DNA from 2 places in the Methylobacterium sp. 22177 genome. Region 1 is predicted to be linked to the other one. Evidence: riboswitches for the same ligand, from Rfam matches in the RefSeq annotation. Region 1 holds a riboswitch; the other holds the start of a gene.

The links. A riboswitch is a leader RNA that binds a small molecule or an ion and turns the genes downstream of it on or off. The one in region 1 is predicted to bind thiamine pyrophosphate.
Region 2: it holds a riboswitch for thiamine pyrophosphate, as region 1 does, so the genes downstream of both, thiO (glycine oxidase ThiO) here and thiC (phosphomethylpyrimidine synthase ThiC) in region 1, are expected to answer to the same signal.

The regions. Positions count from the first base shown of each region.
Region 1 covers NZ_JBQEPK010000074.1:1,067-10,658, forward strand. Annotated here, with positions in the region: gene ACTJK8_RS30705 (transglycosylase domain-containing protein) at 1-1,146, opposite strand, end outside; gene ACTJK8_RS30710 (LysR family transcriptional regulator) at 1,400-2,269, opposite strand; gene ACTJK8_RS30715 (hypothetical protein) at 2,366-2,584, shown strand; gene ACTJK8_RS30720 (YoaK family protein) at 2,589-3,305, shown strand; gene ACTJK8_RS30725 (hypothetical protein) at 3,343-3,726, opposite strand; gene ACTJK8_RS30730 (hypothetical protein) at 3,911-4,438, shown strand; gene ACTJK8_RS30735 (hypothetical protein) at 4,553-4,798, shown strand; gene ACTJK8_RS30740 (acyltransferase family protein) at 4,806-5,876, opposite strand; gene ACTJK8_RS30745 (restriction endonuclease) at 5,986-6,360, opposite strand; gene ACTJK8_RS30750 (alpha/beta hydrolase) at 6,376-7,206, opposite strand; TPP riboswitch at 7,309-7,414, shown strand; gene thiC (phosphomethylpyrimidine synthase ThiC) at 7,486-9,372, shown strand.
Region 2 covers NZ_JBQEPK010000005.1:152,934-162,525, forward strand. Annotated here, with positions in the region: gene ACTJK8_RS08055 (peptidase) at 1-332, shown strand, start outside; gene ACTJK8_RS08060 (thiamine phosphate synthase) at 469-1,098, opposite strand; gene ACTJK8_RS08065 (thiazole synthase) at 1,095-1,898, opposite strand; gene thiS (sulfur carrier protein ThiS) at 1,901-2,113, opposite strand; gene thiO (glycine oxidase ThiO) at 2,110-3,333, opposite strand; TPP riboswitch at 3,398-3,526, opposite strand; gene ACTJK8_RS08080 (TIGR02281 family clan AA aspartic protease) at 3,760-4,269, shown strand; gene ACTJK8_RS08085 (glycosyltransferase) at 4,586-5,776, shown strand; gene ACTJK8_RS08090 (adenylate/guanylate cyclase domain-containing protein) at 5,873-7,132, opposite strand; gene rpoD (RNA polymerase sigma factor RpoD) at 7,209-9,188, opposite strand; gene dnaG (DNA primase) at 9,387-9,592, opposite strand, start outside.

The sequences.
Region 1 (9,592 bases):
GTAGCGCGTCCCCTTCGCGTTGAGCTCGTCGGTCAGCGCCTTCTCGGCCGCCGCCTGGAGGCTGGGATCGACGGTGGTCTGGACCGTGATGTCGGTGTCGAACTTGCCGACGTAATCGTCGAGCACGTCCATCACGAGGTCGGCGACGTAGTTGGCCGACCCGCCGCCGCGGGCGTTGGCGGGCTTCGCCGGCTGGGCGAGCGCCACCTTGACGTCCTGCGCCGACGCGAAGCCCAGCTCCTGCATGGCGGCGAGGACCTGGGCGGCGCGGGCCTGGGCGGCCGGCAGGTTGCGGTTCGGGGCGAGGCGCGAGGGCGCCTGCACGAGCCCGCCGAGCATCGCGGCCTGCGCGAGGCTCACCTCCTTGGCGGGCTTGCCGAAATAGCGCTGCGCCGCCGCCTCGACGCCGTAGGCGCCGGCGCCGAAATAGACGCGGTTCAGGTAGAGTTCGAGGATCTCGTCCTTGGTGTACTTGTGCTCGAGCCAGAGCGCGAGGATCGCCTCCTGGATCTTGCGCGAGGCCGAGCGCTCCGGGGTCAGGAACAGGTTCTTGGCGAGCTGCTGGGTCAGGGTCGAGCCGCCCTGCGCCACGCCGCGACGGGTCAGGTTCTGGCCGATGGCCCGGACGATGCCGACGGGATCCACGCCGAAATGCTGGTAGAAGCGCCGATCCTCGATCGCCACGAAGGCGCGCGGCAGGTAGGGCGGCAGCTCCTTGATCGACACCACACGGCCGCCGGTCTCGCCGCGATTGGCGAGCAGCGAGCCGTCGCTCGCCAGGATGGCGATGTTGGGCGGCCGCTTCGGCACCGCGAGCTGGTCGATCGGCGGCAGTTGCGACGCGTGGTAGGCGATGAGGCCGGCGAGCCCGATCACCCCCCAGAGGCCGAGGACGACGGTGCCGTAGACGATGCGGCCGAGCCAGGAACGCCGGCGTCGTCCGCGACCCGAGGCCTTCGCCCGCCCCGTGGTCCGCGCCGGCGCCTTGTTCGGCTGCCGCGCTCCGCCGCCCGATCGCTTCGCCACGCCGTCTCCTGCTCCCGGCCGGTCTTCCCGAGTCAGGCGCAGGTCGAGTTCGCCGCGATCCCGCGCGCGCCCCTCGGGCACGTCGAAGTTCGGCTCAATCCTGCCCCGACCCTTGGCCATGCATCCCGTCTTCGAATGTTCCGCCACGACGCGCGTCTGTCCGGCGCACCGCAGGACGGTCTCCGCACGCCAAATGCGGCGGTTTCGCGCCCCGTCCGGAAACGACACGGAGGCCGGCGCCGCCGGCCGTCCTTGTCGAAACCGTTTGTGACCGCTTCGCGGTACGGTGCGGAAAAAGGCTGGCCATTCCGTTAAGGACCGCGCCGGACCGGCCGGATCGAAGCCGGACGCCGCGCCGCGGCGCGGGGCGCAGCTAGTGCGCGGCGCCCTGAAGCTCGCCCGTGCTCGCCAGGATCGTCTCCTGCAGCGCGGTCGCCGCCGCGTGCTGGCGCCCCGGGCCCAATACGACGAACTCGACCGCGCCGAGCGGAGGCAGGCCGACCGCCTCGGGGATCGCCGCGAGACCTGGCGGCATGACCTTGGCCGAGTGCGGCGCGATGCCCAGGCCGGCCTCGACGGCGGCCCGCAAGCCCATCAGGCTGCCGCTCGTGCATACCACCCGCCAGGACCGGCCCACCGTCTCGAGGGCGTCGAGCGCCAGCGTGCGGGTCATCGAGGGCGGCGGGTAGAGCACCAGGGGCAAGGGCTTGGCCGGATCCGGGACGAAGCCGGGCCGGCCCGCCCAGATCAGGTCCTCGGTCCAGGCCAAGGTTCCGCGCGGATCGCCGCGCCGGCGCTTGCAGAAGATCACGTCGAGCTCGCCCGCGTCGTAGCCCTGGTAGAGGGTGCGGCTCAGCCCGACCGTGATCTGGAGATCGACCGCGTCGTGCCGACCGGCGAAGCGGGCCAGCACCTGCGCCAGGGTCGACAGGGTGTAGTCCTCGGAGACGCCGAGACGGATGCGGCCGCGCAGGCCGCCCGGCGAGAAGAAGGCGCGCAGCCGGTCCTGCGCGTCCACCACCTCGCGGGCGAAGCCGATCATGGCCTGGCCGTCCGGCGTCGGAGCGACCCGGTGCGTGTCCCGCGTCAGGAGCGGCCGACCGAGAGCCTGCTCCAGCCGCGCGATGTGCCCGCTCACGGTGGATTGCCGGAGGCCGAGCGCCTGGGCCGCGGCCGTGAAGCTGCTGCTCTCGACGACCGCCAGGAACGAGCGCAGCAGCTCGATGTTCAGGTTGCCTATCATGGTTCACGATAACCGATATCGGTAACGCCGCGGGCTCGCGCGGCGTTAGGGTTCGAGATGGACCCGTCCCCGGGCCGCGCCGCGGAGCCTCGTTCGATGTCCGCACCCGTGATCGTGACCACACTCTTCGTCGGCGGCCTCGTGGCGATTTCGACACTCGGACGGTGGGCCGTACAGGTCACGGAGGTGCTCGCCTCCCTGCTGGCGACCGCCACCGTGCTGGTCGTGATCCTGTACCTCTGCGACCGCTGGCCGGACTACTTCGCCAACCCGCGGATGCCGGTCGGCACGATGGCGGCACCCTTCGCCGACTGAGACGATGACCCGTCCCGCGCGGTCGCAGAATCCGGGGAGCGGCCCCTCGGCGGGCGCCGCCCTGGCGTTCGTCGCAGGCTTCGTCGACGCGGCCGCCTTCATCGCCCTGACCGGCCTGTTCACCGCCCACGTCACCGGTAACTTCGTCCTGATCGGCGCCGAGCTCGTCGCGAGCTCGAGCGGCGTGGTGGCCAAGCTCCTGGCGCTGCCCGTCTTCGTCGGGGCGGTGGCGGGAGCCCGGGTTCTGGCCCTGGTGCTGGAGCGGCGGGGAGTCGATCCCCTGCCCTGGCTCCTCGCCGTCGAGGTGGCCCTGCTCGCGGGGTTCGGTCTGTGCGGCACCGTTTGGTCACCCCTCGGCGCGGCGGACGGCGCCGCCTCCATCACCGTCGGCATGCTCGCGGTCGCGGCCATGGGCCTGCAGAACGCCGTCGGACGCCTGTCACTCGGCCATCTCGCGCCCACGACGGTCATGACCGTCAGCGTCAGCCAGGCCGTCATCGACGCGACGGACCTCGCCTTGGGCAGCGGCGAACAGCGCGAGCAGACCCGGAAGCGGTTCCTGCGCGTGCTCCCGGCGATCGCGGCCTTCGCCGCGGGCGCGCTCTGCGGAGCCTACGGGATCGCGCATCTCGCCTTCGGCAGCATCGTCCTGCCACTCGGCGTTCTCGTAGTCCTGATCGTCGCGTCCGCGGCGCCCGCCGACGCGGGCGCCGTCCCGTGAGGAGCCGCCCCGCGCGGCGGTCAGGCGGCGACCGGCGTCACGGCTCGGCCGAGGGCTCGGCGGCCGGCTTGCCGAGCACCCGGCGGGCCTCGGCGAGCAACACGGGGTGGCGGGCAGCCTGCGGACCGGCATCCGGCGTCTCGCGGCCGAGCCGCGCGATGCGCGCCCGGAACAGGCGCCGGCGCAGGCCGAACCGTCGGACGCTCATCAGCAGCGCCTGAAGCACGAGGCGGACGGCCTCCGTCCGCTCGCGCTCCTCCACGATCGCCGCCGCGAGAGCGGCCTCGCGGCTGAGCGCGGCCTGGAGCTCGTCCCGGACGGCGGCGCGGGCCGCCTCGTCCCTGCGCGCCGCGTCGAGCTGGATCCGGCATTCCTGCAACGCGCTGAGCAGCAGAAGCTCCTGCGCGGACGCATCCCTCATCAAGGCCTCCCGGGGCGCCCTCTCCCGTCCGAGACGGGGCGTTCCGCCCGATCACCGACGCGCCGGCCGCGGACCGGCCCGCGCGCGTCCTCGTGCGACGCCATAGCGAGCGCGGCCGCTGGCCGGAAGCCGCCGACCGGATTATTCGGCACGCGGACCGCGAACCACGGGGGGAATCGGGGACGTGCAGATTCGGATCGCTCTGGCCTTCGGGGCCATCACCCTGGGAGGCGGCGCGCTCGCGCCCGCCCCGGCCCAGGCCTATCAGCTCGACACGGTGAACCTGGTCGGTTGTGCGCAGGAGGGCGGCGTCTGCCGGATGCCCTACCCCACCAATGTCTATTACGGCGTGCCCGGCCGGACGAACGGCCGGCCCTTCCCGCAGGGCGGCGTCGTGCCCTGCAACACCCAGACCTTCGGCGATCCGGCACCGGGCCAGGCGAAGAGCTGCTGGTACGCCCCGCGCATCAACGCGGGCGGCGGTGGCGGCTACGGCGGCGGCGGTAGTGGCTACGGCGGCGGCGGAGGCTACGGCGGCGGGGGCTACGGCGGCGGGGGCTACGGCGGCGGCTACCGCAACGACGGGTACGATGACCGACGCGACGCCTACCGCGACCGCCGCGACTACGACCGCCCGCCGGTGCGCCGCCCCTACGACGACGATTACGGTCCGGGCCCGCGCCGCTACCGGGGTGATCCGGACGAGTATTGATCTCGGTCGAGCAGGGCAGACGCGGGAACGTATTTGCCCTGTTAACCGCCATCCGGCATCGTCCGGCTCCGCGGAGCTCTCTCCGCGGAGCCGCGGGACCGGACGGAGGAGCTGATGACGGAGAATCGCCGCGGCGCTTTCCGGAAGAACGCTTTCACCTTCGGCGCGGTACTGCTCGACGGCGGCGAGGTGAGCTGCCTGGTCTGGGACGCCACGGACGTGGGCGCGCAGATCGAGGTCGAGGACGATCAGGCCGTGCCGGACCGCTTCCCGCTTCGGGTCAGCGCCGGCGCCGAACCGCGCCCGGCCACCGTGGCGTGGCGACGCAGCCGGCGGATCGGCATCGCCTTCGACGGCTGAGCCCCTCTCAGGTCGCCTGCAGGGCCGGGCGCGGGCGGCGCCCGGACGCCACCAGCCGGAACCGGCGCGGCCGCACGAACAGCAGGTCGAGCGCCGTCCCGCGGACCAGCCGCTCCAGCGCCAGCGGCAGAACGACCGCCATCGTCATGACCGCGAGGCTCGCGAGGCCGATATCGGCGATCGCGCCGGTGCGCACGAGGACCTCCCGGGTCGCGGCCATGGGCAGCGAGAAGGCGAGGTAGATCACGATCGAGCGCTGGCCGCAGGTCCGGACAGCCTCCGCGACCGGGCCGCCGGCGCGGCCGATCAGGGAGGCCGCGACCACGATCGCGAGGGCACCGGCGGCGCCGAGGGCGAGGCTCACCAGCGGCAGGCTGGCGAGGGTCGGATGGTCCGGCAGGCCCGACGGGGTCAGCGCGAGCCAGCCCTCGAGGAATGCCCAGGCGGCGAGTCCGCACAGGGCGAGCGGGACGCGGCGGCGCGCCGCGTCGGCGAGCGCGAAGATCCGGCCGGCGAACAGGTAACCCGCGACGAAGAAGACGTAACGGGCGCAGAATTCCTCGATCAGGGTCGACTCGCTGCGGATGTCGGCGATCTGCAGCAGGGCGGCGCCGGCGAGGAGCACGCCGCCGGGCACGCGACGCAGGGCCTTGGTGACCACCGAGAACACCGCCAGCAGGTAGATGAACCAGAGGCTGGAATAGGGCTCGATCAGCGCGTGGGCGAGGTGCGCCGCGAAGGCCGCGGGCCCGGCATCCCCGACGATCTTGCCGTATCTGGCAACCGACTGGATCACCAGCCAGAGCAGGTAGAAATAGGCGAAGTGGACGACCCGGCGGTCGGAGAACAGCCGCCAGTCGCGGTCGATCACCCGTCCGACGAACAGGCCGGAGAGCAGGAAGAAGTCCGGGATCCGGAACGGCTTCGCGAAGGCGACGACCGGGTGGAGGAAGCCCTCGCCGCCCATGGCCTCGCCGGTACCGATGACCGAATGCATCATGACGACCAGGAGGATGCAGATCCCCTTGGCGATATCGACCCAGGCGAGCCGATCTCCCGTATCACCGACCCCGGCCATCGACCCACCCCTCGCGATCGGGGCGATCCTGGACCGGTTCGGGTTGACGGCAAGGAACGGGGCGGCGGCCACCTGCGGATGTGACGAACGCGCGGTAAACGCCGGCCGGTCAGTTGCTGCGCCGCGCCGACCGCCGCGCACGGGTCATGCGCGTCGCCGCGTGGAAATCGTCGGGCTTGCCGCGGACCCAGACGAGGAAGCGCGCGATCTCCGGATCGGCGCGCAGCGCCTCGACGTCCGCGAGGCGCTTGGCGATCTCCGCCTCGCTGTAGCGGGCGTGGATCGCCGAGTGGCAGATCTGGTGCAGCCGGACCGTTCCGCGATGGGTCCCGCCCTTGAGCTTCGGCGTGAGGTGATGGAGGCTGGAGCGGGCGCGGCGCGGGATCGGGCGCTCGCAGAGGGGACAGACCGGGTCCGGCGGGCCCGGAACGCCCGGCGCGTCCGGATCCTCGGCGCTCCAGCGCTGCGAGCGCCGTCCGACCACGCGAGCCTCCCTCTCCTACCCCTGCTGGTCCGCCGGCTGCGGGCAGGCCGGACCGACGCGCGACCCGAACAGCGCCTCGGCCTCGCGATCCCGGATCCCGAGGATGGAGACGTGGTCCCCCGGGATCACGTCGATCCGGGCCCGGGGGCCGGCCGCCTCGGCGAGGTTCCGCGCCAGCTTGGCCGGCACGACCGTGTCGTCGCGGCCCTGCACGATCAGCACGGGCGCCGTCCCACCGCGGATGCGCAGGTCCGAGCGGTACGTGTCGCGCAGGAGCCAGATCGGGGCTAGCGGGACATGCAGCCGCACGGTGTGGGTCATCGAGTCGAAGGGCGCCTCCAGGTACAGCCCGATCGCCGGCACCCGCTCGGCGACGGCCACGGCCACGGCAGCCCCGAGGGAATGGCCGTGGAGCAGGATCGGCGCGCCGGGCGCCCGCGCCCGCGCGGCCTCGACGGCCGCCAGCCCGTCGCGGATCAGCCCGTCCTCGCTCGGACTCCCGGTCGAGCCGGGATAGCCGCGATAGGCCACGGAGAGCACACCCCAGCCGCCCGCCCGCCAGGGCCCCGCGGCGAATCGCGCCGCGTGCGGCTCGGGGCGCGACCCGTTGCCGTGGAAGCTGACGACGACGCCGCAGCCCGGCCGCGGCGGCCGCCACAGACCGTGCAGGCTCTCGCCGTCGGGGGTCGCGACCGTGATCGTCGCGAGGCCGGGCGGGATCGTCCACGGGTTCTGCGGACCGAAGGCGCCCGGGTAGAGGAACCGCCGCTGCCCGAGCGCGAGCGCGGCGCAGGCCAGGCCGCAGAGCAGGAGCGCGGCGAGCAGGAGGCCGGCGAGGAGGCGCATGCGGTCTGGGAGAGCGAGGGCGTTCGGACGAACGGTTTCCGGGATGTGTTTTCTAGGGCGACGGGTCAGCATTGACAAAGCCGTCCGCGAGCCCGAGTCTGGAACCGTTCCGAGGGGGGCCCTGCAGAGGGCTGAGATTGGGCACGCTGCCCTGACCCTTGAACCTGATCCGGCTCATACCGGCGGAGGGACGGGAACCTGCGGTCGCCTCTCGCGCGACCTCATCTCATCTCGGCCATCGCGTGGACCGGACCGCTCCAGCACGAGGAGAGGCCCACGATGAACGCACCCGTTCTCCCGAAGGACGTGAAAGGCAGCCCCGAGACCGTGACCACGGGTCCGGTGACCGGATCGCGCAAGGCCTACGCGAGCCCGGCCGGGCGGCCGGACATCCGCGTACCCTACCGCGAGATCGTCCTCTCCGATCCGAAGGAGGAACCGGTGCGGGTCTACGACCCGTCGGGCCCCTACACGGAGACCGATGCCCGCATCGACCTCAATGCCGGCCTCCCCGGCGTGCGCGAGCCCTGGATCGCGGCGCGCGGCTACGCGTCCGTCGCCCCGCGCGCGGTGAAGCCCGAGGATAACGGTTTCGCGGGCGACAAGCTCGTGGCCCCCTGCCCGGCCGAGCGGACCGTCCGCAAGGCGGCCCCGGGCCAGATGGTGACCCAGTACGAGTTCGCCCGCGCGGGGATCATCACCGAGGAGATGATCTACGTCGCCCATCGCGAGAACGTCTGCCGCGAGGCGATGCTCGCGGGCGCCGAGGCCGCGCTCGCCGACGGCCAGAGCTTCGGGGCCTCGGTCCCGCCCTTCATCACCCCGGAATTCGTGCGCGACGAGATCGCCCGCGGCCGGGCGATCATCCCGGCCAACATCAACCACACCGAGCTGGAGCCGATGGCGATCGGCCGGAACTTCCTGGTCAAGATCAACGCCAATATCGGCAACTCGGCCGTGACCTCCTCGGCGGCCGACGAGGTCGAGAAGCTCGTCTGGTCGATCCGCTGGGGCGCCGACACGGTCATGGACCTGTCCACCGGCCGCAACATCCACAACATCCGCTCGTGGATCATCCGCAACAGCCCGGTTCCGATCGGCACGGTGCCGATCTACCAGGCGCTGGAGAAGGTCGGCGGCGACCCGCTGAAGCTCGACTGGGAGGTCTTCAAGGACACGCTGATCGAGCAGGCCGAGCAGGGCATCGACTACTTTACCATCCATGCCGGCGTGCGGCTCGCCCACGTGCCGCTGACCGCCCGGCGCGTCACCGGCATCGTCTCGCGCGGCGGCTCGATCATGGCCCGATGGTGCCTCGCCGGGCACCGGGAATCGTTCCTCTACGAGCGGTTCGACGAGATCTGCGACATCATGCGGGCCTACGACGTCTCGTTCTCGCTGGGTGACGGCCTGCGCCCGGGCTCGATCGCCGACGCCAACGACGCCGCCCAGTTCGGCGAGCTCGAGACGCTGGGCGAGCTGACCAAGGTCGCCTGGGACAAGGGCTGTCAGGTGATGATCGAGGGCCCCGGCCACGTGCCGATGCACAAGATCAAGGTCAACATGGAGAAGCAGCTGAAGGAGTGCGGCGAGGCGCCGTTCTACACCCTCGGCCCGCTGACCACCGACATCGCGCCCGGCTACGACCACATCACCTCGGGCATCGGCGCCGCGATGATCGGCTGGTTCGGCACCGCGATGCTCTGCTACGTCACGCCGAAGGAGCATCTCGGCCTGCCCGACCGGGACGACGTGAAGACCGGCGTCATCACCTACAAGATCGCCGCCCACGCCGCCGACCTCGCCAAGGGGCATCCCGCCGCGCAGCTCCGGGACGACGCGCTCAGCCGCGCCCGGTTCGACTTCCGCTGGGAGGACCAGTTCAACCTGGGCCTCGACCCGGATACGGCGCGGCGCTTCCACGACGAGACCCTGCCGAAGGATGCCCACAAGGTCGCGCATTTCTGCTCGATGTGCGGGCCGAAATTCTGCTCGATGAAGATCACGCAGGACCTGCGCGCCGAGGTGCTGGCGATGGAGGAGGCCGGCGATGTCGTGGGCGCGGCGCCCGCGATGTCGAAGGCCGAGGCCGAAGCCGGCATGCGGGCGAAGTCGCAGGAGTTCCTGGCCGAGGGCGGCAAGCTCTACGTCGACGCCGCCGAGTGAGGTGACGGCACGCCCGGTCCGCTCAGGACCCGGGCGTGCCGCCGTACGGGACCTCGATACCGAGCATGTCGCCCGGGCGGGTGCATCCAGCCTCAGGCGGCTCCCCTCGGGCGGCCCGGAGGCGGTCGACGCGGCCTCGCAAAGCATCCGCGTATCCCGATCCTGGACAATGCACTGGACCGAGCGCTGCGACTGCCCGCGCGGCGCGACGACGATGAAG
Region 2 (9,592 bases), on a different contig from region 1:
TCGAGTGCAGCACCGACGCGCCGTTCCTCCAGATCGGCGAGCACAAGTACGGCAAGCCGATCCTCGACCGGGCGGTGAAGTACACGACCGACCTCTACGACGCCCTCAAGGTGAGCCTCGTCTCGATGGACTCGACCATGCGGTCGAACCTCGGTGTTGGCCTGCCGATCGACATCGCGGTCGCCCGCCGGAACGCGCTGACACTCGAGGTGAATCACCGGATCGAGGCCGGCGAGGGCTATTTCCACGATCTGCGCGAGCGCTGGTCGGCGGCGCTCCGCGCAGCGCACCGGGCGATCCCGCGGCCGCCCTACGGGCCTACCAGCTCCTAGTGCTGCCCCGGCATCGGCCGTCCTAGCGCGGCGCGGGCGATCGAGGGCCGCGCGGCATCCCCGGACGTCGCGCGTCCCCGGATGGCTTCGCTGTGCTCGCAGAGCCGGCGGCTGACTTTCACGGGGCGGCGGAGATCTACGTGGCGCCCCACGCCTTCAAGAGCGCCCGGGTCGCTTCGATGGGATCCGCGGCTCGCATCAGGCCGCCCATGATAGCGAAACCCGCCGCCCCGGCCGCGCGACAGGGCCCGACCGCCCCGGGACCGAGACCGCCGAGCGCCACCACGGGCAGGCCGGCGCCGAGGCTATCCGTGAGTCCCTCGAGACCCAGCGCCGGCCCGTAGCCGGGTTTGCTCGCGGTCGCGTAGATCGGGCTGAGGGTGACGTAATCGGCCCCGGCCTGCGCGGCGGCCGCGGCCTCGCGCGGCGCGTGGACCGAGACGCCGATCAGCGCGCTCGGACCGAGCGCCGACCGCGCCGCGGCGATCGCCTCCGGCCCCGCGCCGCCGCCGAGATGCGCGCCGTCGGCCTCCAGCGCCCGCGCCAGCGCGACGTCGCCGCCGACCGTCAGGAAGCCCCCCAGGGCCCGCACGCGCGCGGCGACGCCCGCGCCGAGGCGCCGACGCGCTTCCGGCTCCAGGTCCTTGTCGCGGAACCAGATCCAGCGCCCGCCGCCGTCGAGGACCGCCTGCACGGTCTCGGCGAGGGGCCGCGGATGCCCGTGCCGATCCGTCACCGTGAGCAGCGGCGACGGCAGCGCCCTCACGAGCCGACGAGGCCCAGCTGCGGGCTCGACGGCTCCGCCCGGCCGCGGCGGGGGATCCGCCCGGCGCGGTGCGCGTCGCGCCCGGCCTCCACGGCCCGGCCCATGGCGCGGGCCATCCGCACCGGATCGTCGGCTTTGGCGACGGCGGTGTTGATCAGGCAGGCGGAGGCGCCGAGCTCCATGGCGATCACCGCGTCCGAGGCGGTGCCGATGCCGGCATCGACCACCACCGGCACCGTCGCCCGGCGGCAGATCAGCTCGAGGTTGGCCGGGTTGGCGACACCCATCCCGGAGCCGATCAGCGAGCCCATGGGCATCACGGCGGCGCAGCCGACATCCTCCAGGCGCTGGCACACGATCGGGTCGTCGTTGCAGTAGGGCAGCACCACGAAGCCGTCGTCCACGAGATGGCGGCAGGCCTCGATCAGCTCCATCACGTCCGGGTAGAGCGTCTCGCGGTCGCCGATCACCTCGACCTTGATCCAGTTGGTGTCGAGCGCCTCGCGGGCGAGTTCGGCGGTCATGATCGCGTCCCGGGCGGTCTCGCAGCCGGCCGTGTTCGGCAGGAAGCGCTTGCCCTTCAGGATCTTGACCGTGTCCGAGCCGTGGCCCTGGAGCGAGACCCGTCGGATCGAGGCCGTGACCACGTCGGCGCCGCTCGCCGCGACGGCGTCGCGCATGATCGCCTGCGTCGGGTAGCCGGCGGTGCCGATGAACAGCCGGGACGACAGCGTCACCCCGGCGATGGTCAGGCTGTCGTCCCCGCCCTCGGGGCGCGGTGGCGTGTGACTCTGGTCCATGCTCAACCTCCCTGCATGGCGCGGACGATCTCGACGCGGTCGCCCTCCGAGACCGGGGTCTCGACCCAGTCCCGGCGGCGCAGAACCCGGCCGTTCAGCGCGATGGCGACGCCCTGCGGGCTCTCGATGCCGCTCTCCTCCGCCTCGAGGCGGAACAGGGCGTCCACCGTCTCGACCGCGCACTCGCGCGGCTCACCGTTGACGAGCAGTTTCATGCCGAGGCCCTCAGCGCTTCCGGCTGGCCGAAGCGCGCGCGGGTGAAGGGACGCGCCACCGCCGGCAGCGCGCCGCGCAGCACCAGCGCGGCGACCGCGTCGGCGGTGACCGGGGCGAGCAGGTAGCCGTTGCGGTGATGCCCGGTGGCGGCGACGAGGCCCGGGGCGATCGCGTCCAGGATCGGCGCGTCGTCGTCGGAGGTCGGACGGTAGCCGCTCCACACCGCCTCCACCTCCATCTCCTCGATGCCGGGCAGCACCCGGCGGGCACCCTCGAGCAGGGCGTAGAGGCCGCCCGCGGTGACGCCGGGCCGGAAGCCGCAATCCTCGACCGTCGCGCCCACGATGAGTTGGCCGTCGCTCTTCGGCGCCATGTGGACCTGCTCGGTCCAGACCATCCGCGCCAGGGTACCGGTGCGGGCGGTCGTGCGCAGGGCCAGGGACTGGCCCTTCAGCGGGCGGACCGGCAGGGCGAGCGCGTCGGGCAGCAGGCCGCCCTCCCCGCTCCAGGCGCCGGAGGCGAGGATGACGGTCTCCGCCGCGACGACGCGGTCGCCGGCGCGGATCCCGGTCACGCGGCCGCCCGACCAGTCCAGGGCGGTGACGGGGGTCCGCTCCACCAGGATCACGCCGGCCCGGCGGCAGGCTTCGGTGAGGGCGTCCATCACCAGACGGGGGTCGACCTGATGGTCGAGCGGGCAGTGGATGCCGGCAGTGACGGAGGGGCGCAGGCCCGGCTCGAGGCGCCGCACCTCGCTGCCCGGCAGCCAGGTGGCCTCGAGCCCCGAGCGGCGCTGCAGGTCGTAGCGGAAGCGCAGCCGTTCGACCTCGTCGCGGCCGACCGCCAGCACCAGGGTGCCGTCGGCCCGGTAGTCGATCGCGCGGCCGGACTCCGCCTCCAGGGCGTCGCGGAACTCGGGCCAGAGCCGGAGCGAGTCCAGGGCGAGCGGGAGCAGCGGGTCGGAGCCCGGCTCGTGCTCGGCCGCCGGGGCCAGCATGCCTGTGGCCGCGAGGCTCGCGCCCGCCCCGATCGTGTCCCGCTCCAGCACTGTCACGGCGCTGCCGGCCTGGGCGAGGCGCCACGCGATCGACAGCCCGATCAGCCCGGCGCCGACCACGGCGACGTCGGTCCGCGCCGGAAGGGTTTCGGGCGCGACACCGCCGTCGGGGCTGCGGCGGCGGCCGATCGGTGAGGCGGGGCGGTCGAGGGGCACGGGCATCTCCGCGAATTGCCGTCGCGGGGACCGGGCCGTCTGCTTCTGTGAGAAGCTGTGGCCTGCCTTTCGGGCGGCCGCGGTCCAATCCCTACGCCGGTATGAGCCGGATCAGGTTCGAAGGATTTCCGCGCCGCAGGTCCTGACGGACGTGCCAGCGGTTTCTCAGCCCCTTGCCGGGGATCTCCCTGGAACAGATGCAGATGTGGCCTCCCGGCCGGTGCCGGTCAACCCCGCGCCGCGTCCAGGACGGCTCTCCCGCGACAATCGGCCGATCGCGGTGACGGACTGGACACCAAGCGGAGCGGAATCCGTCCGCCGGTCGCGGCCGCGCTCGCGATCGCGCACCATCCCTTCACGGGTCTGGCATCTCATCGCCGGGATCCGGGAACTCCGCGGATCGCCGCCACTCCACGTCACGGGCGAATTCGCGTGCGCACAATCCTCTTGATCTGCATGCTCGGCTTCCTCGGTGTCACGGCACTCTTGAAGCTGCGCGAAGGCGCGCGGTCGGTGCCGGTAGCACTCGCCATCGCGCCGGCGCCGGAGCCGGATCTCGCGGGCGCTGCCGTCGCCGGCGTAGCCCTCCAGGCCGGCCGCAACGGCCACTTCTTCGTCAACGCCCTCGTGGACGGCCGTTCGCTGCCGATGATGGTGGATACGGGGGCGAGCGCCTGCGCGTTCTCGGAGGAGGACGCCGCGCGGATCGGGATCCAGGTCGGACCGTCCGATTTCACGCGCGTCTGGAATACCGCCAACGGGACGGTCCGCGTCGCGCCGATCCGGATCGCGATCGTGCAGATCGGATCGATCACGGTGCGGGACGTCGACGCGGTCGTGATCCCGCGCGGGCTCCTGTCGACCAGCCTGTTGGGCATGTCGTTCCTGAGGCGCCTGCGCGATTTCGGCGTCTCCGGCAGCACGATGACGCTCAGGGGCTGAAACGCGCGCGATGCGTGCAGATCTCCGGGCCGCGGCAGGACGGCTGGAAGGCCGCCCGGCTTGCCTTCCGAGATCGATCAGGGGAGCCGGTCGACCGCGCACTCCGTCCTGAGCCGTTGGAGTTTCCGGCACCGGTCTCACGCTTCCACCAAATCGAATCATCTCGAATCATGTATATATGAGCCGTAGTTCGCTATAATTCCTTATCCGGCACGCACTTATTTCGACGATTGACCCGTTTAATCGAAGCTTTACCTACAATCTCGATCGCTTTGTCAATGCATGTCGGCGGTGCTAGATGCATCGACGGCCGCGGATGCGAGTTCTGAGCGCGCGGTGGGGCAGAGTCAGGATGAAAAATCGCGGATCGACGATCTGTTTGTCCATGATCGTGAAGGACGAGGCCCACGTTATCCGTCGGTGCCTCGATTCTGTTCGACCGCTCATCGATCACTGGGTCATCGTCGATACCGGGTCGACGGACGGAACCCAGGACATCGTCCGCGCGGCGCTCGCGGACATTCCGGGAGCGCTGGTCGAGCGACCGTGGGTCGATTTCGCCTACAATCGAAACGAGGCCCTGAAACTCGCGCGGCGGCGCGCGCAGTACACCCTGATCATCGACGCTGACGATGAGCTGATCATCCCCGCGGACTTCACGATGCCGAAGCTGCGCGCGCCCGGCTATCGGTTCGAGATCGTCGACGAGCACACGCGATACTGGCGCAACCAGCTCGTCAGCAACCGGGAGAACTGGCGCTACCGGGGCGTCCTGCACGAATTCCTCAGCTGCCCCGGCGTGTCGGAGACTCCGATCCTCCCCCTCGCGATGCGCCGGGGCGACGACGGCGCCCGGCACCGCGACACGACTGCGGACGCGCGGGATATCGCCGTCCTCGAGAAGGCGCTGGCGGTCGAGACAGACCCCTTCATGATCGCCCGGTACACGATGTACCTCGGGACCACCTACGATGCCGCCGGCGAGTACCGGAAGGCCCTCGCATGCTTCCTGAAGCGCGCCGATCTCGGCGGATGGGACGAGGAGATCTATTTCAACCTGCTGATGGCCGCGGTGAACGCGGAGCGCCTCGATGAGCCGGAGGACAGGGTGCTGCAGCTCTACGAGCGCGCGACCTCCGTCCGTCCGGCGCGGGCGGAAGCGCGCCACGGGGCCAGTCGGTTCTGCAGGCTCAGGAAGCGGTTCGCGGACGGGTATCGATACGCGGAGGCGGGCCTTGCGCTCGCGCTTCCGAGCGAGGGGATCTCCCTGAATCCGTGGGTCTACGAGTACGGCTTGCTCGATGAATTCGCCCTCAACGCGTACCATCTCGGCCAGTACAGCGCCTGCGGACACGCCTGCCTGAAGATCCTCGAACGGACCCACGTCCCGAGGGAGGTCGCCATACGCGCCGGCGCCCTGGCACGGGACGTGATGGCGAAGATGATCGACCCGGTCTGGGGATGCCGGCACACCCCCTACGCGATGCCGTTCGTGCCGACGTGGTGAGGCGGCCGGCGCACAGGCACGCTGCGGGCTCGCGAGCGGATGTTGGCGGCCGCCGCGCGACGTCGGGACCGGGCCGGACCGCGATCGGAGACCTGGTCAGCTGGATCTGCGCGGGCGCAGGAACTTCGGCCGGAACACCGCCATCGGCTCGTCGAAGCCGTTGAGCCGGTGCTCGCCCAGCGGGATCGGGTCGCCCCAGAGGAAGTCCACGAACGGCTTCGACATCAGCAGCGGCTCGCCGAGGGCGCGGTTCAGCTGCGCGATGCGGCTCGCGAGATTCACGTCGCGCCCGATCACCGTGAAGTCGAGGCGGGAGCCGGACCCGACATTGCCGTAGGCGGCCTCGCCGTGGTGGAGCGCGATGCCCGCGGCCACCGGCACCGGGAACTGGTGCAGGGCGTTCGCCTCGTCGAGGGCCGCCAGGGCGTGCTGCGCCGCGGTGAGCGCGCCCTTGGCCGCGCCGCCGAGGTCGTCGCCGGACTCCCGGAAGATCGCCAGCAGGCCGTCGCCGAGATACTTCAGGACCTCGCCGCCCTCCCGCTCGATCGGCGGCACGAGGCAGTCGAAGAACACGTTGAGCAGGCCCACGGCCTCCTCGGGCGTCATGTCGGCGGTGGTGCGGGTGTAGTCGCGCATGTCTGCGAACAGGATCGCCGAGCGGATCCGGGTCACCTGCCCGCGGCGGATGTCCCCGGCCAGGATCGCCCGGTGCGGCTCGTCGCCGACGTAGAGCCGGAGCACGTGGTCGAGCTGCTTGTTGAGGACGCGCATCTCCATCACGGCCGCCAGCGCCGGCATGACGAAGCGCAGGATCGCGATGTCGTCGTCCCGGAACCCTTCGGGTGCGCGGGTGGCGAAGGTGATTCCGTTCTGCGTGCCGTTCGTGAAGAACAGGGGCGCCACCACGTAGTGGGTGTAGCCGCCGGCTTTCAGGTCCGGAACGATCGCGTAGGCGTCGTCCGGGGTCTTCGACAGGTCGAGGATCAGCCACTCGCCGGTCTCGTGGACCGTGTGGAACGGGCTGTTAAGATAGGCGTCCGTCGAGCGGGCGCCGTGCGGGAACAGCCGCACGGTGGTGCCGCCGTCCCGGGTCCAGATGCGGCCGACGCCGGCATATTCCGAGTGCAGGGTGTCGATGGCCGTGGAGGCCCGGTCCACCGGCACGCCGATCGCGATCAGGCGCTCGGCGAGCCCGGCCAGCATCTCCTCGGCGTTGGGCATCCGCGCGCCCTCGCCGAGCAGCCAGTCGCGGATGCCCACGGAGGGCTGGAGCGCGCCGAAGGGCACGTCGTCAGCCTCCGAGCCGTCCGCGAAGGCCGTCGGGGATCCGGGCGTTGGCGGGCGGCGTTCGAGCATGGCGCCAGACTGGATGCCGCGCGGCACCGGGGCAACGCGGGCGACGGGGAAGCGCCGCGCGATCCGCGGCGCAGGCTCAGTTGTCCAGGAAGCTCCTCAGCTTCCGGCTGCGCGACGGGTGCTTCAGCTTCCGCAGCGCCTTCGCCTCGATCTGGCGGATGCGCTCGCGGGTCACCGAGAACTGCTGGCCGACCTCCTCGAGGGTGTGGTCGGTGTTCATGCCGATGCCGAAGCGCATGCGCAGCACGCGCTCCTCGCGGGGCGTGAGCGAGGCCAGCACGCGCGTCGTGGTCTCGCGCAGGTTCGACTGGATCGCCGCGTCGATCGGCAGGACGACGTTCTTGTCCTCGATGAAGTCGCCGAGATGGCTGTCCTCCTCGTCGCCGATCGGCGTCTCGAGGGAGATCGGCTCCTTGGCGATCTTCAGGACCTTGCGGACCTTCTCCAGCGGCATGGCCAGCTTCTCGGCCAGCTCCTCCGGGGTCGGCTCGCGGCCGATCTCGTGCAGCATCTGGCGCGAAGTGCGGACGATCTTGTTGATCGTCTCGATCATGTGCACCGGGATGCGGATCGTGCGCGCCTGGTCGGCGATCGAGCGGGTGATCGCCTGCCGGATCCACCACGTGGCGTAGGTCGAGAACTTGTAGCCGCGCCGGTACTCGAACTTGTCGACCGCCTTCATCAGGCCGATGTTACCCTCCTGGATCAGGTCGAGGAACTGCAGGCCGCGGTTCGTGTACTTCTTGGCGATCGAGATCACGAGGCGCAGGTTCGCCTCGATCATCTCCTTCTTCGCCTGCCGGGCCTCGCGCTCGCCCTTCTGAACCATGTTGACGATGCGGCGGTACTCGCCGATCTCCAGGCCCGTCTCGGAGGCGAGGTCGAGGATCTGCGCGCGCAGCTCCGCGACCTGCTTCGAGCCGCGCTCGACCAGGTTCTTCCAACCCTTGCCGCCCAGCGTCCCGACGCGCTCCATCCAGTTCGGGTCGAGCTCGTAGCCCTGGTAGTGGCGCAGGAACTCGTCGCGGGCCACGCCGTGGCTCTCGGCGAAGCGCATCAGCCGGCCTTCGTGGCCGATCAGCTGCTTGTTGATCGAGTAGAGCTGGCCGACCAGCGCCTCGATGCGGTTGTTGTTCAGCGAGAGGGACTTCACGTCGGCGACGACGATGTCCTTCAGCTCGGCCTGCTTCTGTTCCTGAGCGGGCGTGTTCTGCTCGCCGGCGGCCTTGCGCTCGGTGCCCTCGATCTGGAACTTGCGCAGCTTGCGGTAGTTCGCGGCGATCGCGTCGAAGGTCTCGAGGACCCGCGGCTTGATCTCCGCCTCCATCGCGGCGAGCGAGACGTTGTTCTCGAGGTCGTCCTCGTCGTCGCCGCCCTCCGGGGGCGCCGGCGGCTCGCCGTCCTCGGATTCCTCGCCCTCGGCGAGCTGCGGCGCGTTCTTGCCGTCCGGGCCCGCGTAGGTCGCCTCGAGGTCGATGATGTCGCGCAGGAGGACCTTGCCCTCCACGAGCTCGTCCCGCCAGATGATGATCGCCTGGAAGGTCAGCGGGCTCTCGCAGAGACCCGCGATCATCGCCTCGCGGCCGGCCTCGATGCGCTTGGCGATCGCGATCTCGCCCTCGCGGGACAGGAGCTCCACCGAACCCATCTCGCGCAGGTACATGCGCACCGGATCGTCGGTGCGGTCGGTCGGCTCCTTGGTGGTCGTGGCGACCGCGACGGCGCGCGCCGGAGCGACCTCGGCGACCTCGCCGCCCTCCGCCTCCTCCTCCTCGCCGTCCGCGGCCTTCTCGCCGGCGGCCTCGTCGGTCTCCTCGGCCTCGACGACGTTGATGCCCATCTCGGAGAGCTGCGACAGCACGTCCTCGAGCTGGTCCGGATCGGACTGGCCCTCGGGCAGAACCTCGTTGACCTCCTCGTAAGTCACGTAGCCGCGCTTCTTGGCGAGCTTGACCATCCGCTTGACCGAAGCATCCGTCAGGTCGAGGAGCGGCCCGTCGGTCTGCTGCTCGGGGGCAGCGTCCGTCTCGTCCCGTTCCGTTGCCTTCGTCGCCATGATCAGCCTATTGTTTCGCACGCGGCGCGTTGCGGAGGCCCTGATGAGGCCGGTCCACGCCGTCGGCGCCGCTGTATGAGGTCGGCGCCGGATCGCTCCAGTCGCCGTGAGTCGTCGGTTTCCGTATGCAAGCCCGAGGCTTGACCGATTGTTAACTATGGCGGGACCGGGTCCCCCGCCACCGCCATGACACAGGCATTACACGGCCGTCGAGTCGCTCGACACCGGTGTATCGGCCTCCGCCTCGGCGGCGATGACGGTCTCCAGCCTCGCCTTCACTTCGCAGAGCCATGCCCACCCGGCATCGGTCGGATCGTCCTCAAACGCCTGCCGTGCTTCGCGAAGTTCGCTATGTAGCGCTCCTGCCTGCCGGTGCAAGATCATCGCCTGTCGGAGCGCGTCTG